Regions from separate parts of the Shewanella halifaxensis HAW-EB4 genome, predicted to be linked through region 2. Evidence: predicted binding sites of a transcription regulator. Region 2 holds the regulator's gene; the other holds the start of a gene.

Region 1 (15,942 bases), 2.0 Mb from region 2:
GTGATTAACGGATCATTGGTGGAAAGTTGAGTATGACCGTAATGCTCTACGACCTTACTTTCGAAACAGATGGTCTTACCTTCTAAGCTATCGCCATCACCTTTGAAGGAAACATAGATACCGTCAGATGTCAGCGGATCATTATCTGAAACGAGATCCCGAATGTACAAACCAGAAATTGGGATCTTCTCTGATTTAACCACCACGCCTTCGACTATCACAGTGTCGCCAACAAACTCTGATGCAGCGCCAGTCCCCTGGATTTCGCTAATGGTATGAGTCACATCACAGACAAACACCTCTGGCACCTCGTACTTAGGTGCTAATGCGGGAGAGCCCATGCCAGCCGTGATTGCAGGACTAGTGTCTAACCACTGGGTAACATCAAATGTTGCCGATTGTTCAGGAGTCGCGCCCTCAGCGGTAACTCGACGTTGAAATGAGTTATCTTCTGCCCAATAGTCATATGTGGTATTAGGGCCAACGATATCAATAGTATTGTCATTGTGCTTTAGGAGAAAATTATCATCACCATTGACGTATACATTGTCATAGTTACCAGTCCCTTCACCAACTAAGAAACTGCCGCCAGCCGCCTCTATTTGTGCTTTATAGCTATCAGTGGCGCCTCTATTTAATAGCACCACAGATTTGCCTGCCGGGATGGTGAAACCGGTAAGTAACAGGCTTCCATCGGCATTTTTTAAATCGTTAGTATGTTTACCGCTAGCAAGAATGACGGCTTTGGTGGCATCGGTAAAAGTAAAATCTTCAGAAGCATGGGTGTTGGTTATCTCTATGGACCCCATCGCAGGTGTTGCTTTATTTTGCACAATCTCAGTAATGAGTAGATCGTCCACCCCTGCCTGAACTCCAGTGGAAATTGCGCTGGCAATGGCCAGACAAACAATACTTTTTTTCATATTAAACGCTACCTGTATATTTATAATTGGTATAGACCCGGTTAAAAGTACACTCGGGCATAGGCATAAGCGGCTTCTGGAGCTTCCCCAACACGACCCTCTAAAGAAAGTACGATATTATTAGCTGGGCTAAAATTAAAACCTAAACTGCCCCAAATCCGATCTTTACCGAAAACAGGAGGAAGTTCTTCATAATCATAATTAGGTCCTTCGATATCCCAGCCTTCATAACTTTCATAATTATAAGAACTGATAATCTCCCAGCTTTCGCTTAGTTGGTATTTAGCAGACAGCATTGCTCCATAATTACGGAAGGTCTCATATTCTAAATAAGTATCACCAGATTTACGGGTAGCAATATCTTCATCTTCGATAAATCCATTAAAGCCCAACATAAGTTTCGGTAATACTGACACTCGCATACCGAGTCCTAACAACTGTTGTTCACCATATTGACTAATACCATTAGAACCACCACGAGCTTCTGCTCCTATTACTGCCGAGAAATAGTCAGAGAAATAACCGATATAACCATTGACAATATCTCCTTGAAGGAAGCCAGCTTTGTGCTCACCTTCATATGTATATGACACGCCATATCGTAGGTTAGTAAACTCGGCTTGGTATTTAACGGTATTTTCTTGATCACCAGCCTCTCCAGTTTCTATCGACTTGTTAAAAGTCAAGTCACCAAAATGGTCATAATCATCAAAAGCCGTATCGGTTAAACCGAATTCAATCCATTGATATTCATCGAAAGCATATCCTAAATATAATTTATCGATAGCAAGAGCTAATTCACCACTACCTCCTAACCAGTTTTCACGTTGATAATCAATTTCCAGACGATATAAGAAATTGGACTGTTTACCTGTTACTCCTAATGTAGCAAAAGAGTCATCCACATAACCCTTGGTATCAAAAAACTCATCGTGATTGTAATCACTGTTAGCACCAATGTGCCCACCGACCCCCATTTCACCATATATATTAAGGGTGTCACCATTATCGTGGTTATATATTGTTGCAGCCTGTGAAATCCCCATAGCAAATGAAGATGACAAGGTTATTGCAATGATTGTTTTTTTAAACATTGCTACTACTTCCGTATTGAGTCCAAAATTTTATTTATCAATCCTAATGGATAGGATGTGATCCATTTAATGCGAGCAGAGTGAATTGTTAATGTTAGTAATCAAGACAAGCATCAACTATTTGAAGTATCTCACTCGCAACCAATAAAATACACGAGCGATATCACACTTCATTATCGAGACATCTTTTCTTCATCACTTTCAATCTGAACTTAAAGTAATGTGTTTATGATATTTAATGCTTACTTTTTTAATCAATTGAATAGACTGCCTGGTGTTTTTTATATTACTAATATTATATTTAACGTCGATATCGAGGCGAGCATCATACTTTATCATTAATTATTACAAATGATGCATTAATACTGACAGAGAAAATAATATGAAAATTAAATAACGCAAATCGCCGCGAGCTAAAGCTATTAACTTAAAACTAATTAACTTACCCCTTAACCTAATCGGAATAAATCAAACTAGTTTAACCATGAAGAATAGATAAAATGGATATTCCATACACTATAAAAACTGTAGTATTGATGACTCGTGAAAAAAACATGGTTAATGGTAATTGACTACATCCTACAAAACTAAACATAAAACCACAGTCTTCGTGGTAACCCATATATGAAATATGTATTATTAGACCATAAGTTAATAATTCTATTTATTTTTTAATCATATTCACATTATCATTGCAGTTTCTGTGACAAACTGAATCTAATCGCTATAGATTGAGAGGATAGTTCCCCTTTGATAAATTAGTCAGACATCGTTAATATGTTGCCGGAATTGCCAATTAAACTACATCTATATTAAAACTGCTTATTTACTGGTTTAATATATCGCTATTGAACTTCACCAATACTTGAAAACGGATATAACCATTCGACTGGCACTAAGAAAGGTTGTCAGGATGAATGAAAATGGAGGTAGACTCTCTTCCCTGCTTTTAGTCGGGACTACCGAATACCGTACCACGACTAATCTTGTCTAATTGTTATGCATAACTTAACTGTTGATAATACGATAATCAATCGAGGAGCTCATGAATGCAAAACGTCAGTATTAGTCGTTATCGCACTAGAACCATTATCTCAAAGCTCGGTCTAGTCGTCACTCAGCGCCAAGCTTACAAGGAAACGACAAAGCATACAGAACAAGCTAATCACGCTTGGGTTGGTGATGCGTCTTATTTATGGACGCATTAGGGCTCGACGCACCTAGCGATTGCAATGGGCTTGCACTTTAAGGGCCACACTCAAGCACATGATAATCAAATTACAAAGTAAGCTGCCCGGTTAGACTTGTGCTGTAAGCAGATTTTAGACAGCAAAAAGCCCGTTATCTTGCGATAACGGGCTCTTCTAATATGGCGGTGAGCGAGAGATTCGAACTCTCGTTAGGGATTAACCTAAACACACTTTCCAGGCGTGCGCCTTCAGCCACTCAGCCAGCTCACCGATGCAATATCTTTTACGTGTTTAAGCACCACGGTTGCTAACAAAAAACCGTTAATCGATTATTTGCTTGGTCAACGGAGCGCTACTTTACTTAAAAGGCCCAATTGCGTCAAGACAAATAGCCGTAATCTCAAACGTTTGCATAATTGCTAGCCAGTTACCTCATTTTATTGAGGGAATTAGCTCAACTTGAACTTTTTAACCTCTTTTGACATCTCGGCGGTGTCTTGCACTAACTGGTCTGTTAGCGAGCTAAGCTGATCTGCAACACTATGGGTTTGCAAATAGATCTCACTAATTTTAAGCGCATTTACGTTCACTTCTTCGGCAACGGCTGATTGCTCGTGAGTCGAGGCGGCAATCTGTTCGTTCATGCTCTCGATGACACCTATGTGATTAACAATTTTATCAAGCTCTGCGCTGGCTCTGGATGCTTCTACTACGCTATCATCTGTCTGCTTCATACCACGCTCCATCGCATATACCGCAATATTAGCACCACTACGGAGGCGATCGGTCATGGCTTTTATGTCCCCTGTAGCGCTTTGGGCTCTCTGCGCGAGGCTACGAACTTCATCAGCCACAACCGCAAAGCCTCTGCCGGATTCGCCTGCTCTCGCGGCTTCAATCGCGGCGTTAAGGGCTAACAGATTAGTCTGTTCGGCAATACCACTTATCACATCAGACACGGCAACAATACTTTGTATATCTTGCTCAAGCTTTTGTAGCGCATCTGCCGACCCTCGGATATCGTCGGCAAGTACGCTAATCGACTCACTCGTACGGCCCACCTCGGCATAGCCCTCTTTGGCCTCGGTATTGGCCTGGGTTGAAGCTTCAGAGGCACGCTCGGCGTTTATGGCGATTTCAGCGACGGTAGCACTCATCTCAGTCATTGCAGAGGCAACCTGCTCAGCTTCTCCATGTCCCTGTTCGACATCGGTGCGAAGTTGAGTAGAGCATTGCTCCATCTTGGAGACGGCGGTCAATAAAGAGGTCGAGTTTTTACGAACATGCTCGATCACACGTTCAAAATCCGCCATCATTTCATTGAAGGCGCCTGCTAATTCGCCAAACTCATCTTTGCTGTGCTGTTCTATTCTAACGCTGAGATCGAAATTTGTTCTGGCGCTCGTTACTGAGTTATGTAAATTAGCAACACTACGGTGTATAAAGTGCAGCACCGAAAACGAGAGTAATAACACGGTTGTGGCTGCAAACAGGAGACTCAATACACTAATATAAAATCCTTGTGTAGCTGACGACAAGCGCTGCTTAGTCACCATCAGTAAATCCTGCGATAATTGATGCTCAAACTGGGCTAACAATTCGATGCGTTTAGTCGATACCTGAAACCACTGCTCCGGTTTCTGCCCTTCTATTTCACTGGCTAACTGTTCGAATCCGATTGCCCTATATCGGTTGACATCGAGAAGTTCTGTCGAACTCAATAAAGATTGGTATTTACTGCTGTTTTGCTTATCGACCAAGGCTAAAAAGCGTTCTTGATAACTTTCCTGCTCTGCAACTAAAGTAATAAATCTGCGGTATACCCCGTCTTTAAAACCTTGGTTGCCAAAGGTCGAACTCAGCACCGCTCTTTCTAAGCCCGCTCTCTCTTTCATCTGTAGATAAGCAGCAAACGCTGCTGAACGGATCGCTATCTCTTGGTTAGCAGCATTAATCGCAGTTAAATCGACAATACTCAATAACAGAGCATTTATTTGAGTATAAAACTTCACTTCCTCTGCTACTGAAATAGACAAATTACTAACACGATTTCGGATATCTGGAATTTGCTTTATTAATGACTCCACTGTTGTAATCTGTGTCGAAAAGGCGGCAGGTAGGGCATTAAGATTGAGGAACTGCTGATAACTTTGTAGCAGAGTATCAGTTGCGCGTTGCTGCTTTGCCAGCTCTTGCGCGAAAGATTGCCCGCTTGAACCGATAAATCCGGCGCTCATTCCCCTCTCTTTTTGGAGTTCATGGACCAGATTACTGTTGTTAACCGCTAACTCACTTAATACAAGAACCTCGGTAAGCTCCGTTTTAAGTTGGTATTGGGTTTTCGCATAGAGTCCACCAAAAATTATAGAAACCAATAGCGGGGGTAGGATAACAATCAGAAATTTCTGCTTTAAAGTGAGGCTACTAATAAAAGTTAGTTTCATTCGCAAAACAACCTATTTAAATATTATTAATTATCGCCTTAGCATAGTCGAAACTTCATCTAGGTAAATATTTTTTTAAATTTGTTTCAAAAAATAAGCCCGTATTAACGAGCTTATTGTTATAGATCAAGTTTTATACAACTGCATAAGTTATGCAGTTATATAAAACATTGAAATAACAGGTTGAATTCTAAGCATTACCTTTGACTTTCATATTCAAAGTCATTGCAAAGTCCAACATTCTATCCAATGGCTTGAGGGCATCGAGCCGCAGCGCATCATCAACAAAGATCTCATGTTGCTGTGAGTCACTATTCTCTAGCGCACTTTCAATCGCCTTAAGACCATTCATGGCCATCCAAGGACAATGAGCGCAGCTCTTACACGTCGCCCCATTACCGCCAGTCGGCGCAGCTATTAAATTTTTATCAGGTGCGGCCTGCTGCATCTTATAGAAGATACCTTTGTCTGTTGCCACGATAAACATATCGTTATCCATCGTTTGTGCGGCTTTGATTAACTGACTGGTTGAGCCGACTGCGTCAGCGAGTTCTACTACGCTAGCAGGTGATTCTGGATGCACTAAAACCGCGGCGTTTGGATGTAGCTTCTTCAGCTCACGTAAGGCCTTGGCTTGAAACTCATCGTGAACGATACACTCGCCCTGCCACATCAGCATCTCTGCACCCGTTTGCTTAGCGATATAGCTGCCTAAGTGACGGTCTGGCCCCCAGATAATTTTCTTACCTTCACTATCTAGATGCTCAACAATTTCAAGGGCAATACTTGAGGTAACCACCCAATCCGCTCGCGCTTTTACTGCCGCCGAGGTGTTAGCGTACACCACCACGGTATGGTCTGGGTGTGCGTCACAAAACTCACTGAAAGTCTCTATTGGGCAGCCAAGGTCGAGCGAACATGTCGCTTCAAGCGTTGGCATTAGAATCGTTTTATCAGGGCTTAAGATTTTTGAGGTTTCCCCCATAAACTTAACGCCAGCAACAATCAATGTTTTAGCCGGATGGTCGCGACCAAAGCGAGCCATCTCTAATGAGTCAGAAACACAGCCGCCAGTCTCTTCCGCTAAGGCTTGAATTTCTGGGTCGGTATAATAATGCGCAACCAAAACCGCATCTTTTTCTTTTAAAAGCTGCTTAATTTTTGCTTTTGATTCAGCTTTCTCACGATCAGATAAGGGAGCAGGCTTTGGTGGAAAAGGATAATCAATATTTTCGATAATTGGGGCGAACGCGCTCATAGTACAACCAATGGGCAATAACAGATTAGCGGAATTATACGGAATTGTTCACAAATTTAAAACTACTACGAGGATAATAGAAATAAAAAAGGCGCTATCACTAGCGCCATTTTACAAAATGCTTGTAGCCTATTGCATGGCTAACAACATCTCTTGAGGCTGCTCTAAATAGAGTTTCCACAAGTTGCAAAAACGAGCGATGGTGCCACCATCAATAACGCGATGATCCCCTGACCAGCTAACCTGCATGATCTTACGCGCTTCAACTTCACCCTTTTCATTAAAGCGTGGTAACACTTGCAGTTTACCTAAGGCAACGATCGCGACTTCAGGCTTATTGATGATGGGTGTTGCCACCGTGCCACCTAATGCGCCGATATTAGAAATAGAGATACTGCCACCTTTAAGATCCGCTGGTGATACCCTGCCACTTCGCGCAGCATTGGTTAAACGCGTGATCTCAGCTGCGACTTCAAGAATCGTTTTATCCTGTACATCTTTGACGTTAGGCACCAGTAGGCCAACTTTAGAATCAACGGCCATACCTATGTTATGGCTTGCTAGATATGTCTGCTCACTACAGTCTGCATTAACTCGGCTGTTCATGTCTGGAAATTGAGCCAGTGCCAGTGACATAGACTTCATAAAGAAAGGCATCATGGTGAGCTTTAACTCATCTGATGAATACTTTTTCTTCATGCTTTCACGCAGAGCAACCAAGTCGGTCAGATCAAACTCTTCACAATAGGTAAAATGTGGGATCGTCGATACCGACTCCATCATCATCTTCGCCATCACCGCGCGGACGCCCTTTATAGGCTCTACTCTATCAGCTTGACCTTTAACTTGTGTATTTTCAACAGCAGCAGTGGGTTGTGCTGCTGGCTCAGGCGTGCTTACTGAGTTAGAAGCAGTTGAAAGCGCAGCTGCGCCGCCAGTCTGGTGACGCTCAACATCTTCTTTGTACACTCGGCCATTTTTACCAGAGCCAACAACTGTTGAGATATCAATATCTAGACTACGGGCCAATCGTCGTACCGCAGGGCTTGCTAACGCTTTACCTTGTGGTACAAATTCATTAGTCGTTACAGATGCATTAGCGACAGTGGTATTGGTGTCACTTAGCTCTGATGCATTGACACTGACCACATCGGATACAACTTCAATGGCAAATAGTGGCTCATGTACACGGGCCAACTGACCTTTTCGATAATGTAACTTAGCAATTTTGCCGCTTTTAATCGCGGGAATTTGTACTAAGGCTTTATCGGTCATCACATCGGCAATAGGCTGATCTTCAACAACCATGTCACCTTCGTTAACTAGCCATTCGACCAGTTCACATTCGACAATGCCTTCGCCTATATCGGGCAGCAAAAACTCTTCAATCGTGACACCAGAGCCTATCGTTACTGTATTAGTTTCTGTATTAGTTTCTGTATTAGTTGCCTGTGCGCTTTCACTTTCGGCAGTCATGCCAGCACCACTTACCGAAGCCACAGCGGTATCGTTTTGTGCAGCTTGTCCCTCTTCTGTTATATCAACAGAATAAAGCGGTGCATGCACCTTAGCGATTTCGCCTTTTGCATAGTGAAGTTTGGTGATGACTCCAGCATTAGGCGCTGGAATTTGTACTAATGCTTTATCAGTCATCACATCGGCAATAGGTTGATCTTCAACAACAGTATCACCCTCTTGTACTAACCATTCGACCAGCTCACACTCGACAACGCCTTCGCCGATATCCGGAAGGATAAAATCTTTAATCATGGCTGGCTCCTAAAATTTAACCGAAGCTTTGATCGCTTCAAACGTCTTTAACGCATCTGGCATATATTCTTTTTCATGGATCAAAGGATACGGTGTATCGAGACCACAAACACGGGCGATTGGCGACTCAAGGTACAAGAAGCACTCTTCTTGGATTGTCGCGGCTATTTCGCCTGCGAAACCACCCGTTAAAGGGGCTTCGTGGTTAATCAGTAAACGACCGGTCTTTTTAACTGAGGCAGCGACGGTATCGATATCCCATGGAGAAAGCGTTCTTAAATCGACGATTTCACAAGAAATTCCTTTTTTGGCCGCCATCTCTGCCGCCTTCTCAAGGACCTCCATCTGGGCGCCCCAGCCCAGAAGCGTGATATCAGAACCCTGTTTCACCACTTCTGCTTTACCCAATTCAATAACGTAGTCGCCCTCGGGCACTTCGCCTACTGAGGCGCGGTATAGACGCTTAGGCTCGAAGAAAATCACTGGGTTTTTATCACGAATTGACGCGATTAATAAGCCTTTGGCTTGCTCAGGATTACGTGGCACAACCACCTTGAGCCCCGGTGTTTGAGTAAAATAAGCTTCTGGCGATTGCGAGTGGTAATGGCCACCTGCAATCCCGCCACCATATGGGGTTCTAAATGTTAGTCCGCCGACATCGAACTCATTACCACTACGGTATCTAAATTTGGCACTTTCATTCACAATCTGATCGATCGCTGGAAAAATATAATCGGCAAACTGAATTTCAGCCACTGCCGTCATACCATTTGACGCTAAACCATTAGCGAAACCGGCAATACCTTGTTCGGTTAACGGCGTATTAAAACAGCGGTCACGTCCAAACTTTTCTTGTAGACCCGAAGTCGCTCTAAATACCCCACCAAAGTGTCCAACATCTTCGCCAAACACTGTCATTGTTTCATCTGATTCCATTTCCGAGCTCAGCGCTTGGTTAATGGCTTGCAACATATTCATCTGAGCCACGGCTTATACTCTCCCTGCGCTTTTTGGATAGGATTCTGGATATTTTTTTACGTGTTCTTTCAACTGTGCTAACTGTTTCTTAAGCATTGGTGTTGGCGTATCGTAGACATCTTCGATGATACTATCTAGATGAGGAGTTGGTACTTTCTCTGCCACTTTGAGCTCAGATAACACTTCTTCACGGTATTTCACATAAAGATCGGCATCTTCTTGCTCGTTCATCCAACCTTTATTGATCATCCACAGTTTGAAGCGCTTAACCGGATCGTGTTGCTGCCACTTAGCCTCTTCATCTTTTGAGCGATAACCCGACGGGTCGTCTGATGAAGAGTGCGCGCCTAGGCGATAAGTCATGGCTTCAATCAGTACAGGGGCGTTATGCTCTAGCGCATATGCACGAGCCTGCTGCGTTGCAGCGAGTACTGCCAGCATATCGTTACCATCAACACGGATAGTATGCATACCGTAACCCACACCACGGCTTGCAATACCATTACCTTTAAACTGCTCTTCCGTTGGGGTCGAGATCGCATACCCATTGTTACGGCAGAAGAAAATAACCGGAGAATTCAAAACGGCAGCCATGTTCAGGCCTGCATGGAAGTCGCCTTCAGAGGCAGCACCTTCACCAAAATAACAGATGGCAATGTTGCGCTTGCCCTGCCTTTTAAGGGCATAGGCGACACCAGTTGCTTGTGGGATTTGAGTCGCAAGCGGTGATGAAATCGTTTGATAGTTAAGTTCTTGGCTACCGTAATGGATCGGCATTTGACGGCCTTTACCAAAATCTTTTTCGTTACTGAACATCTGGTTCATAAACTGTTCAGTGGTAAAACCGCGATAGCGTATTGCTGCATGTTCGCGATATTGCGCCAAGATCACATCACCATCATCAAGAGCCGCGGTGCTGCCGATAATAGAAGCCTCTTCACCAGTACAGGTCATATAGAAGCTAATACGGCCTTGACGCTGAGCCCCCAACATACGCTCGTCTAACACTCGGGTAAACACACAAGTATCATGGATTTTTTTTGCTAAATTTTCGTCTATTACGGGTAATACGGCACCTTCATAGGCGGTACCGTCAGCTTGTAATACTTTTAAAATCGGGATCGACAGTGAGTCTTTATCAAGAAAGCTCACGCGATGGATTGTTTCTGCATTCGTTGTTGCGTTGCTCATAATGTGCTCTTGTTATTGATGGTGCCGCTAAACGACTAAATACGACGCCTTGCTATTTTAATACGCGGGAAGAACATTACGTTAACGTAAACTAACTCTCAACACTTCCCATCATTGAAACATAACTAAGCATGTCTGTGCATGTATATATTGGTTTACATGCACAGTTATTCAGTTTGAATTTATTCTAAAAGAGTTTCATCTGCTGACTTTAAACACAATACCGTTCTTTGGCCTACTGGCACTTTGGCATTTGGAAAAACAATAGATTCAAACTCATGTTCAATCTTCACTTCTTTACCCCCCTCTTTCGCTAAGGTGAATCCTTTTGGAAATGCGGTAAAGTTTTCTACATCGTTAGCAAAACTAAATTCAAAATCATCAAAATGTTTATTTATCGAACGACAAACCTGATACAGGTTTAAACGTTTCATATCGAAGTCGGGTAACTGTAGGTCTTTCCCCTTCATTAATAGTGTTAGCATCTCTTTCATCGCGATAAAGCGCGTCATATCATTTTGCCCCATAGGAAACACTTTACCGAGTTCAATGGTAAATGCATCGGCATGATAGTTTTCAGAGGAAAAATAGCTAAACGTTGTGGTGGGTTCGTGGTGGAATAAAATGGTATTTACACCACAAGACTCTAGGAACATAATCTGCTGTTTACTGTATTTACGATTGGCGCGATAAGGGTAAATCGCAAACTTTTCATGCTTAGAAGCACGAATCGCAGTATGAAGATCGTAATGCATTCGGTGGCGTTCGCCTGACTGTGACGCAAAAAACTTATCGATATATTGCTCAAGTTTTTGTGCTCTCACACGCTCAGGGTTACATAAACCTTCACCGCGAGAGTATGCGCCATTAAACAGCCTATTGAGATTTTCATCGATAAAGCGCGTACCGTTATGGATAGCGGGTGGGTTACCAATAAGAAAAAGCACTCGCTGTTTTAGTGCAATGTTCTCACTCAGTAGTTGTGTCATAAGATCATTACACAGTTCAATCGGAGCCGTTTCATTTCCGTGGACCGCACAAGACAATACGATATCTTTGGTATGTTTAGCGTTAAGCGGCTCAAACATGATGACACCTGTATCCCAAACTTCTACACGGATCAGGTTATCAAGCTCAAACTCAAAAGTTTCTGGTAAATATTGTGGATGTGCCAGGGTCAGCGCTAAAAAGTCCTTAGACTGTTTCAATTCGTGAAACACAAACTTCTCCTTATTTATCGATGTCAGCTTTATTTTGGCAGAAATTTCAAATACCACGGGCATTTGTAATACCTAGCCTCGCTAATTCTGGGAGCGATAGTAGCATATTTGACTCATGTATCTCGTGTCCTTTTTAGCCTCGGTAGTACAACAAATCATCAGCCATGCATTTTTTTGCTTGCATAAAGGGAAAAAACAAAACAAGATTAAGACGTCTAGCCATCTAAGTGGCTGTGATAAAAAGTCATCAATATTCAGAAACAGTGGTAAGGGGAAAACTATGGCAGTGGCTACATTCGGCGCAGGGTGTTTTTGGGGAGTTGAATATTTCTTTAGAGAAGTCGAAGGTGTCATTGATTGTACTTGCGGTTATATGGGCGGCAAGGACCACTACACTCGCTACCAAGAGGTTAAAACAGGTACAACTGGTCACGCTGAAGTCGTACAAGTGGAATACGATCCAAATATCGTTTCTTTTGATGATTTGCTCAATGTATTTTGGCAAAACCATAACCCGACTAGCCTGAATCAACAGGGTGGCGACATAGGTAATCAATATCGAAGTACTATTTTTTACCACGATAAGCTGCAAAAACAGCAGGCAGAGGACTCAAAACTCGCGTTGATAAAAAGCCAAAAATGGGGAGCGAGACAAGTGGTCACCGAAATTGTCCCTTGCCAGCAATTTCATCAAGCCGAAGAGTATCATCAAGATTATTTAGCTAAGAATGACTTGCCTAGCTGTCACATCAGTTATTAATACCGACAAACAGCGAGTCATAATTGATATTCCTTACTCAATTATAAAAACGCATCAAAAGGCACTCAAGATTCCATAATGAAACTCATTACTGTATGCAGGAACTACATTTACCTGTTTATGGCTAAAAAATATTAATCTCCCCTACCCTAGTAAACATCCATGCACAAAGCGTTAGTTAGCTAGGAAAGAAGTTTGTTTACATCCTGTTTATCAACTTTAGCCATCACTCAGCTAATGTGAGGTGCAAAATACAAGACCTGCCCCCTTTACCCATTAAAAAATCATCACAAGAGGTATCGTTATTCAATTTGAGCAAATAGGATATTCTATAGCGCGAATTTCACCACGAAGCGGTGCGTTTTCACCAAGAACACGGAGGTAAAGATGAAGAGTTTAACTGGCCTCGACTGTTGCGTTTCTCCGTGATCTTCGTGTTCCAATAACATCCTTGTTTAACAGCCAGTTCGCTATCCCTAGCTCTCGCTTATTAGCACATGGCTTTGCCATATTCGCCGTGGTGAATTGCTTTTGCCCCAAAGTTGGTTAGCCTTCTAATGAAGGCTTATTGCATTTTTATCTGTGCTGTGACTACAGGGTAGCGAGTTCTGCACTGTTGCTTTAGAGTTATTAATCGCCTGCAGCGGGTGCTGGACAGGATGTCCGAATGTCGTGATCACATGGATGTGAAGGAACGACCTTATGTGCAGACACTGCCGTGACACGCTGCAAGTCCGTCCTTGGAAGCTCGGCCATGACGTCCATATCATGGACGGTCACGGCCGTATCTGCACTAAATAATTGGTGTCTCATTTAGGGAGTAGTGGCTTGATTGCTAGCTTGGAAATGCCCCATTCCTTGCTAGGGATACAGCTCGCCAGTTAACCGCAGCATTGCATATCTTATTGAAGCTAGGTTCCCGCACCCTGTTAAAAAGCGAAACGCTTGCGGATGAACGGCTAGGGATGCCAATTCGCCGATTTCACCTTACTGAATAATTTTCAGTCCATTTGAGTAATAAAGGTTTGCTTGTCATCCACAAAAGCCACAAAGCCGCCGTGATAGATAAATACCCGACCACGCCCTTCAACCAAGCAGGCAAGCTGTGGGTTCAAATCTTCTTCGTTATCCTGACTTTGATAAATGCCGGTATCGGTGATTACGCCGCTGAGTGTAGGCAAATATCCATAAGTGCGCTTGGCTTGAACAATCAGGTTCAATTTGCTGGCGGTAGAGAAGCAAAAGGGGATCGCACCGGCTTCTTCGATAAATAAAGTTTTCAGTTCTTCAAAAGCTGTAATCACCAGCCAGTCGATGCCGTTAACATGATGGATATACATAGAGTGTCTCGGTAATTCTGATGCCGAGATTCTATCACTATCAAGGGCAGAACGTAGTAGAGATTTAGTTGCTAAAGGCGGTAATTCTGTGCCATTTCCGGACATTCACTAGGCCAACTTGAAACACGCTTTTGCCCCAAAGTGTGTTTACCTTTGAGTAAAGGTGTACCTAATCGCCTCCAGCGGGGTATGTGCAGATACTGCTGTGACACGCAGCAAGTCCGTCCTTGGAAGCTCGACCATGACGTCCATGTCATGGACGGTCACGGCCGCATCTACACTGGATAATTGGTGCATTTATTTAGCCGTGGTGGTTCGATTTCTAAATTGAAAATGTCCAAAAATGAGTTGAACGAAGCCCTCCGCGGTTGTGATCACCAAGCGAATTAAAGAAGCAAATTCGATGTGATGAATGCTGAGGTGTGAATACGGCAGTGACCTTCGATAGCAGGGAAGCTGTCGTAGAGGCTATAAGGACAATTAAGATCAGATGTGCTTGCAACGATATCCATATCTAATGGCCAGTTCAGCATCCATGCTTCTTGTTCGTAACCCAACTCTTCGCTTTACTCACCGTGTCACTGAAGTGTGCGCACATTCAGCAACAGGCTATAAATCAAATGAAAAAGCCCCAAAATTGGGGCTTCTTATTGTTATGTCCTAACTGTTGTGCTCGATGTGTGGACAGTGGATTTTGCAATCCCTCATGCACCAAAGGTTTCAAGCTATATGCTCAAGCTATCAAAGGTGCCTACTGCGTTTGATACTTGACTCTAAATAACAAACGATCCATTTATCTTAATGCAGCAGCCACAATCTGCTGTGCATCTTTTAGCAACTGAGTTAAATGTTCTAGGCTTACGAAGCTTTCACCATAAAGCTTAAACAAGGCTTCGGTACCCGATGGACGAGCAGCAAACCAGCCTTTCTCTGTTACGACTTTAATGCCACCAATGGCTGCGCCGTTACCTGGGGCATGAGTCAGTTTTTGTAATATAGTGTCACCCGCTAGGGTATCAGCAACAATTGCATCAGCAGAGATCGTCGAAAACTTAGCTTTGTCTTCTAGGCTCACAGGGCTATCAATACGCTGATAAAAACTCTTACCAAATTGAACTTCTAGTTCATCGTAACGTTGCTGAGGTGTTTTACCTGTCACGGCAAGCATTTCAGCGGCCAGTAGACACAAAATAAATCCGTCTTTATCTGTACACCAAGTGCTGCCATCGGTTCTTAAAAATGCTGCGCCTGCACTTTCTTCGCCACCAAAGGCAAAATCGCTATTGGCAAGTCCCTCAACGAACCACTTAAAGCCCACCGGAACTTCAGACATTTGCTTATTATGCATCGCACAGACTTTATCTATCATCGCGCTCGACACTAAAGTCTTACCGATCACCATCTGTTCGGTCCAGTTAGGACGATGGGTTAGCAGATAATCAATTGCAACCGCAAGAAAATGATTTGGATTCATCAATCCACTGCCTGGACAGACAATACCGTGACGGTCAAAGTCAGGATCATTACCCAAACAAAGATCAAAATTATCTTTATGCGCTAATAACCCCGCCATCGCATAAGGTGACGAGCAGTCCATGCGGATCTTGCCGTCTTTATCGAGTGGCATAAAGCTAAAACTCGGGTCGACTTTCTCGTTAAGCACAGTGATATCGATCCCGTAATGCTGAGCAATCGGAGTCCAATAATGGATCCCTGACCCACCGAGAGGATCGATGCCCAAGCGGATCTTAGCATCTGCAATCGCCTGCATATC
Region 2 (15,942 bases):
TCTGCATTCGCACTCAGCAACCTAAAGCCTTCGACGGCTCAGTCATCTCTATCGACTTTTTACGCGCCTCCGATCATTACCCTTTCCATCAAGCAGGCATTCCTTGGCTCTATTTTGGCGTACCAATCCATAGGGATTACCACCAAACAACCGACACTGCAGATAAAATAGATATTAACTTTCTTGCTGCTGTAAGCGAATCAGCCTACCAACTGCTAAAAATAGACAGCTTACTGCTACAATAACATCACAAAAATGGACAATCAGTTACTTTTTAAACAACTCAACTCATTAATTGGCCTACTATTTGCTATGAAATTTAGATAAAACACTTGGATTGATTGGTATTACCAATTGGAGCCTGCTATACTAGTCGGCTTACTGATACGTTTTTCGGTGCGGGAAGTCGACACGGGGTTGATTTTCTGTCTTAAACATCGGCACATTCCAAGTGCTCTGCTATTCCACAAGGCTACAACCCATGTCATCCAATGAAAAAACTTTCCGCGAACTCGGTCTAAACGAGTCTTTAGTGCGTGCTCTTGACGATCTTGGTTATGAAAAACCAACACCGATCCAAGCCGCAAGTATCGAGCCTCTTATGGCGAATAAAGATATTTTAGGTCAAGCGCAAACTGGTACAGGTAAAACAGGTGCTTTCGCACTACCTTTGCTAAACAGCATTGACCCAAATACTAATGCACCACAAATTCTAGTACTAGCGCCAACACGTGAACTTGCCGTTCAGGTTGCTGAAGCGTTCGCTAGCTACGCAAAATACATGAAAGGCCTACACGTTCTGCCAATTTACGGTGGACAAAGCATGCAACAGCAGTTGAATGCACTACGTCGTGGCCCTCAAATCATCGTTGGTACTCCAGGCCGTGTTATGGACCATATGCGTCGTGGCACACTAAAGCTTGATACATTAAAAGCTATGGTTTTGGACGAAGCTGACGAAATGCTAAAAATGGGCTTCATCGATGATATCGAATGGATCCTTGAGCACACGCCTAAGACTCGTCAACTAGCGTTATTCTCGGCAACTATGCCTGAGCAAATTAAGCGTGTTGCTAACAAATATTTAGATAACCCTGTTCACGTTAAAATCGCGGCAACAACTTCTACAGTTGAAACCATCGAGCAGCGTTTCGTTCAAGTATCACAGCACAACAAACTAGAAGCACTTGTACGTGTTCTAGAAGTTGAGAAGACTGAAGGTATCATTATCTTCGTTCGTACTCGTAACAGCTGTGTTGAATTAGCTGAAAAACTAGAAGCTCGCGGTTATGCATCATCACCACTACACGGTGACATGAACCAGCAAGCACGTGAGCGTGCTATTGACCAACTTAAACGTGGCCAACTAGACATCATTATTGCTACTGACGTTGCTGCACGTGGTCTTGACGTTGAACGTATTGGACACGTAGTTAACTACGATATCCCATATGATACTGAAGCTTATGTTCACCGTATTGGCCGTACTGGCCGTGCTGGTCGTACAGGTATGGCGATTCTTTTTGTTACACACCGTGAAATGCGTATGCTACGCACTATCGAACGTGCAACTAACAGCCGTATTGCTCCAATGGACGTACCAAGCCCTGAGACAGTGACTGAACGTCGTCTTTCTCGTCTAGGTGAGCAAGTAGCTGAAATCATCTCTCAAGATTTAGAGTTCATGAAAGGTGCGGTGGCAACACTTTGTCAGCAATTAGAAGTCGATACAGACATATTAGCTGCTGCACTACTTAAGCAAGTACAAAAAGATCGTCCATTGCAACTACATACAATGAACGAGCGTCAACGTGATAGCCGTGATGACCGTAATTCACGTGATCGTGATGACCGTGGTTCTCGTGACCGCAATGATCGTGGTCCACGCGATCGCAGCGACCGTCCACGTCGTGAGTCTCGTCCAACACCTGCAAACTTAGGTGCAGCGGATTCACTGAAGGACAATCCAGATGTTAAAATGTGCCGTTACATCATCGATGTAGGTCGTGACAATGGTGTTGGTGTAGGTAACATCGTTGGTGCCGTAGCTAACGAAGCAAACATCGATAGCCGTTACATTGGTCAAATCCAACTGTTCGATCAAGTGACTGCAATTGACTTGCCAGATGGCATGCCAAAAGAAGTTTTACAGCACCTTAAGAAAGTGCGTGTTTGTGGCCGTCCACTAAACATCCGTGAAGCTGCTGGCGAAACGTTTGCAAACACTTCTGGTGGCGATAGCCGTCCACCACGCCGTCCACGCAAGCCAGGTGGTGAGCGTAGTGGTAGTGACCGTGGTGACCGTCGTCCTTCTGGTGACAGAAAGCCGCACCGTAAAGGTCCAAAAGACGCTGAATAAGTCTAAGTTGTTGGAACCTCTGTTCCAACAAAATTAGACCAAAGAAAAGGAGCCATTCGGCTCCTTTTTTGTTTTCTGTCTTATAGACTCCGTACTCGATACACCTACCGACCAGCCTTCAGCGCTTTGAACTCCCACTGAATGAACCGAGATTTAATGCAATGGGTATAATGCAATTTGTATTAATGCAATGGGTATAAGACAGGCCCTAGTAACCACTAATAACTATTGCTAGCAGCCCCTCAGGAATCGCTATGGGTTAATCAGCCCTCTAAGGAACCCACCTGCTCAAAAGAATAACCGAACACAAGAGCGGTACCTTACAGCGGAAACATACCCCGTTTTTAGGCGCATAAAAAAGCCACCCTATTAGAGGATGGCTTATTCATGTCTTGCTGTTTAGGCGGCAACCTGAACCGGTTTTAACGCCCTACGTTTCTCCCAGATGGGAGACAACTGCACTGCAATCACAGATACCAGAATTAACACAATTCCGCTAAACGATAACGGGTCGATAATCGCCCCCTTGATGATGTCACTCCACCAACCTAAACTTACCACCACCGCAGTTAAGCTAAAGCTGATCACAGGACTCAATGCCAGCATGGCGCTCACCTGCCCTGTGGGCCAATACTTCATAGACTGACCAAAACAACCGTAGGCGATAACGGTATTAATCGCACAAAAAATCGCGATAGCCCACTGGCTCGAATCCATTACAGTGAACTGACTAAAATCGCTAAAAGGGGCCATAGCAAAAATGCCAAATAAGTAGATAAACAATAAAATGTTATTCGGCGACAAACGCTTAATCATCGACTTTTGGATTAATGCATAACTTGCCCATGACAGTACAGAAAACTGAATGATCAACACTCCCTTCCATACATCTGACGGCCCCGAAGTAAAGTCTAAATAAGGATGGAAGAACATCAACATGCCTAATCCCAGTGTCGCGAAACAACTGAGTTGTATTGCATTGAGTCGCTCTTTAAAAAACAACATCCCACCAAAGGCCAGAAAGAAAGGCGCGGTTTGAAAGTTGAGCTGAGCCGAACCCGGCGCAAGATACTTAAGCGAATAGACAAAAGAAACGTAGTTAAAAATTAGCAACACACCAGCTAAAGTCATTTTTAACCAAGACACTTTATCGAGTCCCCTAAACTGCTTGATGCTGCCACTTAGATACTGAATGGCAAAGCCTACCACCAGAGCAACCAAGAAACGGAACCAGGTTAAGGTAACGGCGTCGATAAATAGCCCCGATAGCTTGAGTGCTATCGGCAATACCCCCCAAAAAATAACTGCGACAGAAATAAAGATAAATCCGAGTTTAAACTCGGAGCATTGAGCGCGCGGATCCATGAATATGGCCATTGAAGAAATAACAAGATCGGCGATTTTGCCCTATCGGTCGCTTTAGGTCTAGTAGGCTAATCGATTCTCTTATAAAGCGTGCGACCTTTGACCTGCAACTGCCGCAGTCGCTGCAAACAAGCCTCACAAATACAAGCAGTTCCATTCAGACCAACCAGTTCATTCGCCTCTAAAACACTCACTAATAGGCTCTTGTCTGGAAACTCTTGTTTACTGCACCAACACTGTTCTATACCCGTGCCAGATTGCGCTGCACAATGATTAAGGCCCTGACACAAGGGGCAATGGTTAGCGTTATGGCGCATAGCTTGCTGACCCATTCAATTAAACTCACTATCGTAGCGGTCTGCAGGGTGGTTAATACCATCCATCACTGGGATCTCGCCAAGATCATAAGGGTTAACTCCCTCAATACAAGCCACGTTCACACCAAATTGCTCAGGATTGGAACGGCGCTGATGATGAGTATAGATCCCACAAATCTTACAAAAGAAATGTTTCGCAGTGAAGGTATTAAACTGATATTGAGACAGTTTATCGGTACCCTTAAGAATATGAATACTATCGAGAGAGACGGAGGCCACTACTGCGCCTCTCCTACGGCACATAGAGCAATCACAGCGGCGTAAATCTACAAGACCGTCGAGTAAGATCAAACCTAGCTGCACTCCCCCACAATGACAACTGGCTTTATGAGTGTATAGCATTGCTAACAAGCCTCCTTTATCGTCGTAGCCTAAGATGCTTTTGCTCTAACTCACCTCTAACCAAGCTTATCAGAAATTCCTACTCTCGATATCCCCATACTTAAAGTATGTAACTATCGTTATTATTAGTTAGCTTTTTTGAGGGAAACCAGGTCAGCTACTTACCCGGCCTAACCCCTAAGGTGTGGCAAATAGCATAAGTTAGCTCAGCACGGTTTAGGGTATAGAAATGGAAGTCTTTCACCCCTTCACGAGACAAGACTTTAACCATATCGATGGCAACATTCGCACCAACCATCTGGCGTGTCGTAGGGTCATCCTCTAGCCCTTCAAACTGACGATGCAACCAACTAGGAATAGACACATTGGTCATCGCTGCAAAACGCTTAGTCTGATTAAAGTTAGTGACAGGCAAGATACCCGGTACGATCTCGGCGTCGATCCCCGCCGCGGCGCAGCGGTCACGGAAACGTAGGTAAGACTCAACATCGAAGAAGAACTGAGTTATCGCACGATTAGCACCAGCATCGATCTTCTTTTTTAGATGAATAAGGTCAGACTGGGCATTACTCGCATCGGGATGCACTTCAGGATACGCAGCCACTGAAATATCAAAGTCAGCCACCGAGCGCAGTAAACTCACAAGATCATTAGCAAAACGCGTAGGCTTAGGGCTACCCTCTGGCAAGTCTCCGCGCAGGGCGACGATATCACGAATACCGCTGTTCCAGTAATGCTTAGCCAGTTCTTTTAACTCTTCGTCACTGGCGTCAACCAAGGTAAGGTGCGGCGCAGCCACTAAGTCCGTTTCTTTTTGGATACGCTCGATCACACCGTGAGTTCTATCACGAACGCCTGAGTTTGCACCGTAAGTCACAGAAACAAACTTAGGATTTAATGGCTCTAAACGACGAATAGAGTTCCAAAGTAGCTTTTCCATCTCTGGAGTTGAAGGCGGGAAAAATTCAAAAGAAACGTTAATGTCACCATTTAGCTCAGATAAGCTCTGGTTTAATGATGTTGCATGTTGTGCGTGATGAAAACCCATTTCAACTTCCTCAACTTCAGTATTAATTTGCATTCCAATATAGACGTTTGGACGTCTATATGTCCATATACTAGAGAAACTGAGTTTGAAGTCAAGCGCAAAAAGCAGGCAATTGAGTTTTTTTATTGGGACCGTAAAAATATCTACTTTCTGAAGAATGTGGTTTAGGGCTGAAAACAAAAAAGGGACTCAAATGAGTCCCTTTACAATTGATTAAAATGAAAATTATTCTTGCAGCAGATCTCGACAAATATGCGCTAAGTCTGACTGTACAGCCGCGGCGGTCACTAAGCGGCCAGCCCCAGGTCCACGAATTATCAATGGATTGTCTTGATAAAACTCACTACGGATAACAAACACATTATCACCTGGCGTTAAGTTAGCGTAAGGATGAGAAATATCGACCCACTGTATACCTACCTCAGCCTTTAGCTCACCATCGACCTTATCTAAAGACGCCACATATCTCAGCACTTTATCTTGCTCTGCCGCAGCGACGAACTGTTGCAGCATGTCGGCGTCAAGTTCACTTATCCGTAATAAAAATTGCTCTAACGGCAACTCAGCAAGATTATCCGGCACCAAGGACTTAAGCTCGATATCTTCAAGCTCAATTTCAAAGCCGATTTCACGAGCCAGAATAAGCAGCTTACGCTGCATGTCTCGACCCGATAGATCATCACGCGGATCGGGCTCGGTGATCCCTAAGCCTCTAGCTTCTATGACTAGCTCAGAGAAAGGTTTCTTAGCATCGAAGTTTTCAAATAACCAACACAGGGTACCTGAAAAAATACCGCCAACAGCCTCAATGCTATCGCCACTATTATGCAGATCATTCAATGCATGCTGTACCGGTAGACCGGCACCGCAACTGGCGTTATAACGCCAAAATAGACGGCGGTTATCTAACTGCTGTTTCAGCTCTCGATAGAAAGTTAGTGGCCCTGAGCCCGCTAGCTTATTTGCACTGACAACATGAATTCCACGAGCAAAAAACTCTGGGTATTGAAGAGTCAGATCGGCGCTGGCACTGATATCGAGTGCAATCACTTCATCGCATTCAAGCTCATGCACTTCATCAAACAGGTGACTATACTGCCAAGGTGTCGCATGCTCTTCAAAGGCCTGCTTCCACGAGCCCAACTCGATGCCCTCGTCGCTGATCAGTGCCTTACGTGAACTGACTAATCCGACCAACTCGACGCTAGCTTCAAGCTCTTTATTCAGTGCCGACTTAGCACCACTAAAGAGTTCAATCCAAGCTTCACCAATATTGCCCACCCCTAACAAGAGTACGCCAATACGTTTTCGAGGACCGGCGCAGCGACGGTGTACTTTTTGCGTGAGCAAGTTTACTTGTCCCTGTGGCACCAAGGTCACAAGGCTCATACCATCATTAAACAGCGGTCTAGCATTACGGCTGAGTAATCTGGCAAAGCCGCGGCGATACAGGCTTGCATCTGCGCTCACAAGCGCCACTAAACCAAGATCTTCGGTGATCTTAATGTCACTCACACCTAAGGCATCACGGTTAACGTCCAGCAATGCCAATACTTGCTTGTGGTTCTCTAGGGTGACAGTGAGCTCTACACGGTCTTGCCCTAGCTCCCAATAGGCCAGCGGACTTAAGCCGGTTTCTTCAAGAAGCTCAATAAGCTGTTTAAAATCACTCTTAAGCTCAAGGTTAAATAGCGCGACGCTGCTTAGATTAGTGACCACTGGCGCACTCGCCGATGAGCTCTTAGGTGCGATCAAGGTAAAATCTGTATGAGATGCATAACTTGAACGTACAGCTAGGCTTACTTGAGTATCAAACAGGGGTTGTAGAGTTCTGTTATGCAGCACCGGAGAGCCTAGGTGCGCCAAGCGGTTTGCTTCGGCTAATGACAAGCTACTGAGTAACTTAGCATCATTAATCTTATTCGGATCAGCATTAAACACGCCCTCTACATCGGTCCAAATAGTTACCCGCTCGATATCGGCCAAACTGGCAATCAAGGTGGCGCTAAAATCGGAGCCATTGCGTCCCAGTAGCAAAGTCTCGCCACGGTTATTAGCACAGATGAATCCGGTAATAATTAAACGCTCATTAGGGTACGTTTCGGTCATGGCATGAACGCGTTGACGAGATTCCTGCAGGCGAATTTGTGGTACCGCAGCCTCATCGGCAATCAAGAGTGTGCGCGCATCAACATCGGATGCCGCCACACCAGACTCACGCAATAGCGCCGCCAATAAACGTGCAGACCAGCGCTCACCAAAGCTCACCACCTGGTTGCTCTGGTAATCACTAATAGACTCTAGCGATAACAAGCTGATCAGCTGCGCCTTATCGTTAGAGAGTCGCTCCCTTAGAGCGCGCGCCTGTTCATTTGAGAGCAACTGCTCTATCAAATTTTGCTGGAAACTAATCAACATTTGTAGCTCTTCTTGCCACAACTGTTTACAGGAACTTAGCTCAAGTAAATTATACAAGAAGTTGGTGCTTTTACCCGCGGCAGACACCACCACTAAATCATCACTGTGACCATGAGTCAGCAGAATATGAGCAACGCGACGGTAACAGTCAGCATCCGCAAGACTTGAGCCACCAAATTTATGTAAGTGACAGCGTGCCATCGTATACCCCTTTAATTAACAAGCGGCTGCGGCATTAAGCGCAGCTTCAATATCGGCAACAAGATCATCAGCATCTTCGATACCAACAGAAAGACGGATAAGCGTATCCTTAACCCCAGCTTCAGCGCGTGCCTCTGGCTCCATCGCCCTATGCGTCATAGTTGCAGGTACGGCGACTAAGCTTTCTACGCCACCAAGACTTTCTGCAACTGAAAAAAAGTTAAGATTTTTTAAGAATGCGACCAACTGTTCTTCGCTACCCTTGAGCTCAAAACTCAGCATGGCCCCATAGCCCTTTTGCTGTTTAGTCGCAATTTCATGACCCGGATGCTCTTTAAGTCCCGGGTAGTATATCTTGGACACGGCCTGATGGTTAACAAGGGTATCAAGAATTCGCTGTGCATTCGCCTGATGTTCACGAATTCTCACTGCAAGTGTACGAATTCCGCGCAAAGTGAGATAACTATCAAATGCTGAGCCCGTTAGCCCTAGCGTATTTGACCACCAGTGCAGCAGTTCACCCAACTCCGGATCTTTTGCCACAACCGCGCCGCCCACCACATCACTATGACCATTGATATATTTAGTGGTTGAATGGATCACAATATCTGCACCAAGAAGCAGTGGCTGCTGTAAAATTGGCGATAGAAAAGTGTTGTCGACAACCACCAATGCGCCAACCTCATGACTGGCTGAGCTGATAGCCTCAATGTCTACCACACGCAGCAGCGGGTTCGATGGAGTTTCTAACCAGACCATCTTAGGTTTCTTGGCGATCGCCTGATTGAGCGCTTGTGAGTCGGTTTGATCCACCACTAATAACTTAAACTGGCCCTTTTTAGCTAAATTGGTGAATAGACGATAGCTGCCGCCATAACAATCATGGGGAACAACGAGTAAGTCATCGGGTCCTAGCAAGCTTGTCGCTAAAGTAATCGCAGCCATTCCGGTACAGGTCACAACACCAGTTGCGCCTTTTTCCAGCTCGGCGATGGCATCGCCTAGAATAGATCGGGTTGGATTGCCTGAGCGGCTATAGTCGAAGTCTCTTGGATTGTTATGGCCATCAAAAGAGTAGTTAGTAGATAGATAAATCGGCGGAACAACGGCACCATGCTGACTATCGGACTCAATTCCTTGACGTACCGCCGCAGTGGCTGGTTTACGCTCAGTCATGTACTACTCCTTTTCCTGTTAATTTTCAGCCAAGAGATGTCTGGACGTCTAAATGTACCTAAGCACTCACGCCTCGTCAACCATTTTAGCCGTTTAGACGTCCATGCATATAGAAATCTATTTGCAATTGTCATAAATAAGAGGCAATAATTTGACTGCACAATTTAAAGGGTTAAAATCTGCCCCGAATTTAGAAATAACAGGTGAGTCAATGACTGAGTGGAATGGCGATTATATCAGCCCCTATGCTGAACACGGCAAAAAGAATGAACAAGTGAAAAAAATCACTGTGTCCATTCCTTTGAAAGTACTTAAGGTGCTTACCGATGAGCGTACACGCCGCCAAGTAAATAACTTGCGTCACGCCACTAATAGTGAGCTGTTATGCGAAGCATTCTTGCATGCTTACACTGGCCAGCCACTACCAAACGATCAAGATCTTACCAAAGATAAACCCGACAGCATGCCTGCTGAGGTTAAGCGTTTGATGGATGAGATGGGTATTGAGTGGGATGAACTTGAATAATCTTCACCGATTATCAGTAAACATGATCTCCAGATAAGGACTGCTTAGCAGTCCTTATCTGTTTTTGGCCTAAATATGAGATCCGCTACCTCGTAGCAAGTTAAAATACCTAAACCTTCAAGTCGAGCGTAGAGATCCCCTCCTCGCTTAACTTTAGCCCAGATGGCTGGATAACCTAATGATCGATCCCACTACACTATTACTCGCTTCGCTCATTATCTTTTGTGGCGCACTGACCCAAAGCCTAATCGGTTTTGGCCTAGCCGTCGTTGCAAGCCCGCTGCTCTATATCGTCGATCCCAGTTTAGTTCCGGCGCCAGTCATCATGATGGGGTTCTCGATAGCGTTACTGACACTGTTTCGGGAGCGAGGTCAGCTCGAGTTCAACGGTCTACAGTACGCGTTATTGGGCCGTATTCCCGGAGGAATACTAGGTGCAACCCTCATTTTAATCGCACCGCAGCCGATCTTAGGTCTTGCGATTGCTGGAATTGTCGCCTTAGCCGTCGGCCTGAGCCTAATGAAGTTAAGCATTCCTGTGAACCGTTTCAGCCTATTCATCGCTGGGGTATTATCTGGCGTCTTCGGTAATATCGCCGCGATTGGTGGACCACCGCTGGCCATTTTACTTTCAGGTAAAGATGCAGGCCAATTTCGCGCCGCCCTGTCGGCCTTCTTTATCTTTAGTTCGATGATCGCTTTGATCATTCTGGCACTTGCAGGCCTGCTAACCCTAGAGCACTTTTACATCTCATTGATGTTACTGCCGTCAGTCGTTTTGGGGTACCTCGTTGCAGGCCGCTTGATTGGCCGCGTCGACAAACAAAAAACCAGAGCATTCACTCTGGCTTTATGTGGCTGTAGCGCTGTTATCCTAACCGTTAAATCAACAATAGAGCTAATGGGTTAGCTTGGTTAGAAATGATAGGAGGTTTGCAACACCCCTCCTACCGCATTGTCATCGCCGAACATACCAGTAAAATCTAAGAAAAATGAATCACCGAACGCAAAGCCTGTGCCCAAAGAGTAGAGGTTGGCGGTAGAGTCTTTCATATCATGGCGATAACCGAGGCGTAACGCCATCCAGTTGAAGGCTCTCACTTCCCCGCCTAGACGCCAGTATTGAGTACCATCCAGCTCTTTAAATTTCTTATTCTCAATCAGATCAATATCAGTCGTTACCGATAAAATTTCCCAATCATAAGCTACGCCTGCTGTTACGAGAGGTTCAACACGGTAAGTAAACTTCTGCCCTTCCACCTCTATGGTATCCACATCTTGGCTGATCAGATTTCGTCCTGATAGACCCAGAGTTAAGCCATCAAATGGCTGCATAGCCACCCCGACATCTAAATTAAAATTGGTCTCATCATTGCGATACATAACGTCATCAAAGTCACTGGCATCGAAGTTGTTTGCATTGGCGATATAATTGTAGGTATCAATTCGCTGAAACTTAGGTGATATTCCAACAGAGATAGGCATATTCACGATAGAGAGAGGGAAGCTTAAGGCGACGCCAAGATCTGATATCGCACCGCCAACCACTTGGCCTTGTGAGTTCAGATCAGAGACTTCGGGTGGATTTTCAGGATCCAAATGATTAAGCGTATCGATATCTGACTGGGCTATGTCGGCCACACCAACTGCGTTAACATAGCTCTTATAGAAGATAGCCATCGGCATTCTCTGGTGCGGAATGGCAACACTGAAACCTAGCCCTGCACTGGCATAGGCTGAAGTCCCTTTTAGAGACTCAAGATCGCCAACCAGATCATCACGAAACTTCGTAATATCGTCACGGTTCTCAGCATCAATTGCAGCAGCAAGAGCATCGTAAGAATTAATCAGCGAGTCGAACTTATCTATCATGTCATCGCTGTCAGCCACATCTATCCCTAGCACAGGCATCAACAGTACAGCAGAGTTGTCTTTATGCGCATTAATCGCAAGCAGGGCCGGGTTAACGAAGGCGGCGCCCTCTTTGTTGGAAGCGGCAACCCCTGCGCCGCCCATAGCATCGCTGCGCGCCTCATAATACTCCTGCCCCGCCTGTGCAAAAAAGCAGGGGAATAAGGCGCAAGCCAATGCAATTTTATGTAGTTTCATCCATTCCACCCTTTTTATGTCCTTAACGTTCTAAGCTGCAATACGGCTCAAATCGAAAAAAGGTTATTTTGTTCTTAAAGTATTCTAAGACAAAATCAGATAAACAGGAGGTTAAACTTAACTTTAAATCTACATTCTAATAGCAATTAGGTCGAAAGATGGATGACCCGAGTGACTCAAGCCTCAAGAGGTCAGCTACCTAAGCTTATTTAGGCATTTGGTAACTCGACATATTTCATAAAGTTTTGAATGGTAAATTCGATAAACTGCCTCAACCTAGCTGGCTGAAATTGATCTCGGTTATAGAGCAGATAAAGCGGCGTATCTGAGATAGCCCAATCATCAAACAGATGTACCAGAGTGCCCGCGTTGAGCTCTGCACTGCAGTAAATCTCTGGCAAGCGCACGATACCATTTCCCGCCAAGGCGCTACTTTTCATCACTCTGCCATTCTTACACAGCAAGGCTCCAGTAATCGTCACCTCTGTCTTATGACTCTTATTGCTACGACGGTGATAACTCCAATGATGAACCGAGCCGGTAACACAGGCATGATGCTTGAGCTCTTTAGGGTGTTCGGGTCTGCCATGCTTGGCGATATAACGTGGCGATGCCAAGGTACAATTTGCAATATCCATCAGCTTTCTGGCCACTAAGCCTGAATCCTCAAGCTCACCCATTCTAAAGACCAAATCAAACTCATCGAGCACCAAGTCGACTCTCTGGCTACTGAAATCTAAGTGCACCTGAATATTGGGGTGCAGAGTCATAAAGTCATTAACCAGTTGGTTCACGATCTCCTCACCGATATAGCCTCCCACACAGTTGATGTTAATCTTGCCCTGCAGGTTATGGGCATCATCAACCGTCTTCGCCACCGCTTGCTCCATGATGTCTAGCGCATGTTGGCAGCGCTCATAGAAAAAGCGTCCCTGCTCAGTTAACCGCTGAGCCCTAGTGGTGCGGGTGATCAAGGTGACACCTAGGTAACGCTCTAACTGAGTCAATTGCTTAGAAAGGTGTGAGCGAGAACAACCGAGCTTTTCAGCGGCAATGGTAAAACTGCCCTTTTCCGCTATCACGGTAAAAGCTCGCACATCTGCTAAATTTAGGTCTTGATACATAAATAGGAACTCGTTTTATCTTAGATAACAGAGACTGATTAGGAGTCATATGTAAACAATCATATTCTCTATAGATTATATATCAACAATATTGGGTTCGTTAGAATACTCACCAATAAAGACCCCCCCTATTTGAGGCTGATATGAAACAACTAATCGTAATTACAGGTGCATCTTCTGGTATTGGCGCGGCCATGGCTAAAGCCTTCAGCGCAAAAGGCCACCCTCTACTGTTATTGGCACGCCGCATTGAGCCGATGCAAGCATTAGGCTTAGATAACTGCCTAGCCGTTAGCGTTGATGTAACAGATGCTGATGCCATGAAAGCGGCTATTGCAAGCGCTGAAGCTAAATTTGGTCCAGTTGGCTGCTTAATCAATAACGCTGGCGTAATGCTACTCGGCGCTGCAGATGTACAAGATCCTGCTGAGTGGAGCCGTATGCTTAACATCAACGTGATGGGCGTACTCAACGGTATTCATGCAGTGCTTGCCGATATGAAGGCACGTAAAACAGGCACTATCATCAACGTCAGCTCAATAGCAGGCCGCAAGACGTTCCCGAACCACTCAGCTTATTGCGCTACTAAGTTTGCAGTGCACGCTTTAACAGAGAACATTCGTGAAGAGGTGGCAATGGATGATGTTCGTATGATCACTATCGCACCAGGTGCCGTAGAAACTGAACTACTGAGCCACACCACTAACGATGATATCAAAGCGGGCTACGAAGATTGGAAACAGCATATGGGTGGGGTTATTGCACCTGAAACCATTGCCGAAGCAGCGCTGTTTGCCTTTGAGCAACCACAAAATGTGTGTGTACGTGAAATCGTATTAGCGGCGACACGTCAAGAGCCATAGGCTCTGCTAATAGCCACGGCTTTCATCTGTTCATTTAAGGTCCCTTCAGCGATGCTGAAGGGACCTTTTGTTTACCTAATGTCAACACTCAACTATCACTTTAGTAATAGTTAAAAATCAAAAGTGTGATCTAGATCTGTTACCAAAATAGCTGAACTGGCAGTTCAAAAAACTCCAACTCAAACAAAAACCATATAAAATCAAAGTTATAAGTCATCGAATAACCATCAATTAGATTTTTCTCCATGATATTTTGTTCAATTAGATTTTTATCATGAATATGATCAAGCTCAACAATTAACCACCACTTGCCTGCTAACTTTAATAACAAGGCAGAAGCATTTTCGGAACACTCTGCTAACCAGCAAAGGACGGCGTAATACCAAAAAATAAAGAGTAAGGAGTTGATGATGAAAACTATCACTAAAATCGGTATAGGCCTTGCGCTAGCATTGTCTTTAGGGCTTCAAGCTCAAGCCGCCGATGGCGGTAACCCCAAGAAAGGCAAACACCTTTATAAGAAAGAGTGTAAAGCTTGCCATAGTCAGGGCGCAGTGGGAGGCGAGATCACACCAATGAGCAAAACCATGAGTCAATGGGATCGCTTTTTTAAGCGTATGAAGCATAAAGGCGATCAAGAAGCCTTTGATGCTTTGTCCAAAAAAGATCTAAAAGATATTCAGCAGTTTCTCTATGACCATGCCGCAGACTCAGATCAACCGCAAACTTGCGGCTAACACCAGTTAAGCGGCATTACTGCTTAAAAATTTTTTAACCAACAGATAAATAAAAAATGGGGAGGTACCTCAGGGCTTCATGCTGCCAAAAATCAGCAGTTCTGAGTAACCGCCTTAAACTGAGTCGAGTTTAATTGATTGAAAATAAATTAAAAACTCGAAAAGGAGAGATATTATGCGTACCCTTATATCATTGCTTGTTGCCAATGCTATCGCTTTCTCTGGCAGCGTCTATGCAAACGAAAATGATGCTCAAAAAATTGCCGACCTCAAACAGCAACTCGAAGAGATCACCAACGAAATTGACGATCTCAATGATCGCGTCGATCAAAACGAACGCCATACCGCCCTCGACCGTATCGAGCTAACGGGCGATTTTCGCACCAAGGCTCACTCGCTACATTATCGAAACGTCACCTGGAACCCGGCTATCAAGGTCAACTTTAATGATTTCGGTGCCAAAGCGATGGCAGGTGATTTTGGTATGCCAAATGATCCTAACTCCCCCCTAGGTAAGATGATGGCCGCGGATCCCAACCTCGCAGCCGCATTTCAAAGCGGACAGCTTCAAGGAGTCATGCCCTATGTCTTAGCGCAAAAAACGACTCAAGATATCGACAATGACATCCTCTACACCACAAGGTTACGCCTCAACCTAAAAGCTAAGGTGTGGGATAACGTTAGCTTTGCAGGCCGACTCTCTATGTATAAGAACTGGGGCGACTCAACTGGCGTTCAAGTATTCGATTCTTGGCGTTCATTCACTATGGATGGCACCAACAGCGGTAATACCAGTGGCGACTGGTTAAGAGTAGAGCGCGCCTACTTCGACTGGAAAAACATCAATGGCTCGCCGCTCTACCTATCTATTGGACGTCGCCCTTCAACCTATGGCCCACCGACTCAGTACCGTGAAAACGAAAAGCGTGGCGGCACCCCATCGGGCCACCTAGTCAACTTTAACTTTGATGGTGCCACCTTAGGCTACAAGCTAGGGGAATTGACGGGTGTCGAAGGCCAAGTGGTTCGCATCTGCTACGGTCAAGGTTTTGAATCTCAATGGGGTAACGGCGAGATGTTTGGCGATATCGTCACTAAAGACACTCACCTTGGCGGCTTCAATATCGATGCGATAAATGATGGTAGAAACTTCCTGCAATTCACCCTGTTTGGCGCCAAAGATGTCAACGATGGCTTTAAAGGCACCATGGCCTTCCCCACTCAGCTAGCCGGTATTTTTGCCCCAACCATGTACCAAGATATGCAGAAGTTCAGCAACTTTAACTTCGAGACTCGA

The links. The regulator MetJ, encoded in region 2, represses methionine synthesis genes. The targets are predictions, from matches to a motif close to TAGACGTCTAGACGTCTA.
Region 1: msrA (peptide-methionine (S)-S-oxide reductase MsrA) is a predicted target of MetJ. The motif match lies at 12,277-12,294, and genes of this name have one in related genera.

The regions. Positions count from the first base shown of each region.
Region 1 covers NC_010334.1:2,699,450-2,715,391, forward strand. Annotated here, with positions in the region: gene SHAL_RS11625 (ExeM/NucH family extracellular endonuclease) at 1-923, opposite strand, end outside; gene SHAL_RS11630 (hypothetical protein) at 965-2,017, opposite strand; gene SHAL_RS23260 (hypothetical protein) at 3,067-3,225, shown strand; tRNA gene SHAL_RS11635 (tRNA-Ser) at 3,388-3,477, opposite strand; gene SHAL_RS11640 (methyl-accepting chemotaxis protein) at 3,657-5,651, opposite strand; gene nadA (quinolinate synthase NadA) at 5,842-6,909, opposite strand; gene SHAL_RS11650 (dihydrolipoyllysine-residue acetyltransferase) at 7,039-8,679, opposite strand; gene SHAL_RS11655 (alpha-ketoacid dehydrogenase subunit beta) at 8,689-9,666, opposite strand; gene SHAL_RS11660 (thiamine pyrophosphate-dependent dehydrogenase E1 component subunit alpha) at 9,670-10,848, opposite strand; gene astE (succinylglutamate desuccinylase) at 11,031-12,068, opposite strand; gene msrA (peptide-methionine (S)-S-oxide reductase MsrA) at 12,349-12,828, shown strand; gene SHAL_RS11675 (hypothetical protein) at 13,830-14,168, opposite strand; gene SHAL_RS23265 (hypothetical protein) at 14,555-14,725, opposite strand; gene pgm (phosphoglucomutase (alpha-D-glucose-1,6-bisphosphate-dependent)) at 14,962-15,942, opposite strand, start outside.
Region 2 covers NC_010334.1:743,291-759,232, reverse strand. Annotated here, with positions in the region: gene SHAL_RS03225 (M28 family peptidase) at 1-245, shown strand, start outside; gene SHAL_RS03220 (DEAD/DEAH box helicase) at 482-2,359, shown strand; gene SHAL_RS03215 (DMT family transporter) at 2,759-3,736, opposite strand; gene SHAL_RS03210 (cysteine-rich CWC family protein) at 3,793-4,056, opposite strand; gene SHAL_RS03205 (GFA family protein) at 4,057-4,443, opposite strand; gene metF (methylenetetrahydrofolate reductase) at 4,601-5,491, opposite strand; gene SHAL_RS03195 (bifunctional aspartate kinase/homoserine dehydrogenase II) at 5,717-8,110, opposite strand; gene metB (cystathionine gamma-synthase) at 8,126-9,286, opposite strand; gene metJ (met regulon transcriptional regulator MetJ) at 9,498-9,812, shown strand; gene SHAL_RS03180 (sulfite exporter TauE/SafE family protein) at 9,991-10,722, shown strand; gene SHAL_RS03175 (conjugal transfer protein TraF) at 10,728-11,921, opposite strand; gene SHAL_RS03170 (LysR family transcriptional regulator) at 12,131-13,045, opposite strand; gene SHAL_RS03165 (SDR family oxidoreductase) at 13,189-13,908, shown strand; gene SHAL_RS03155 (c-type cytochrome) at 14,316-14,645, shown strand; gene SHAL_RS03150 (DUF3373 domain-containing protein) at 14,821-15,942, shown strand, end outside.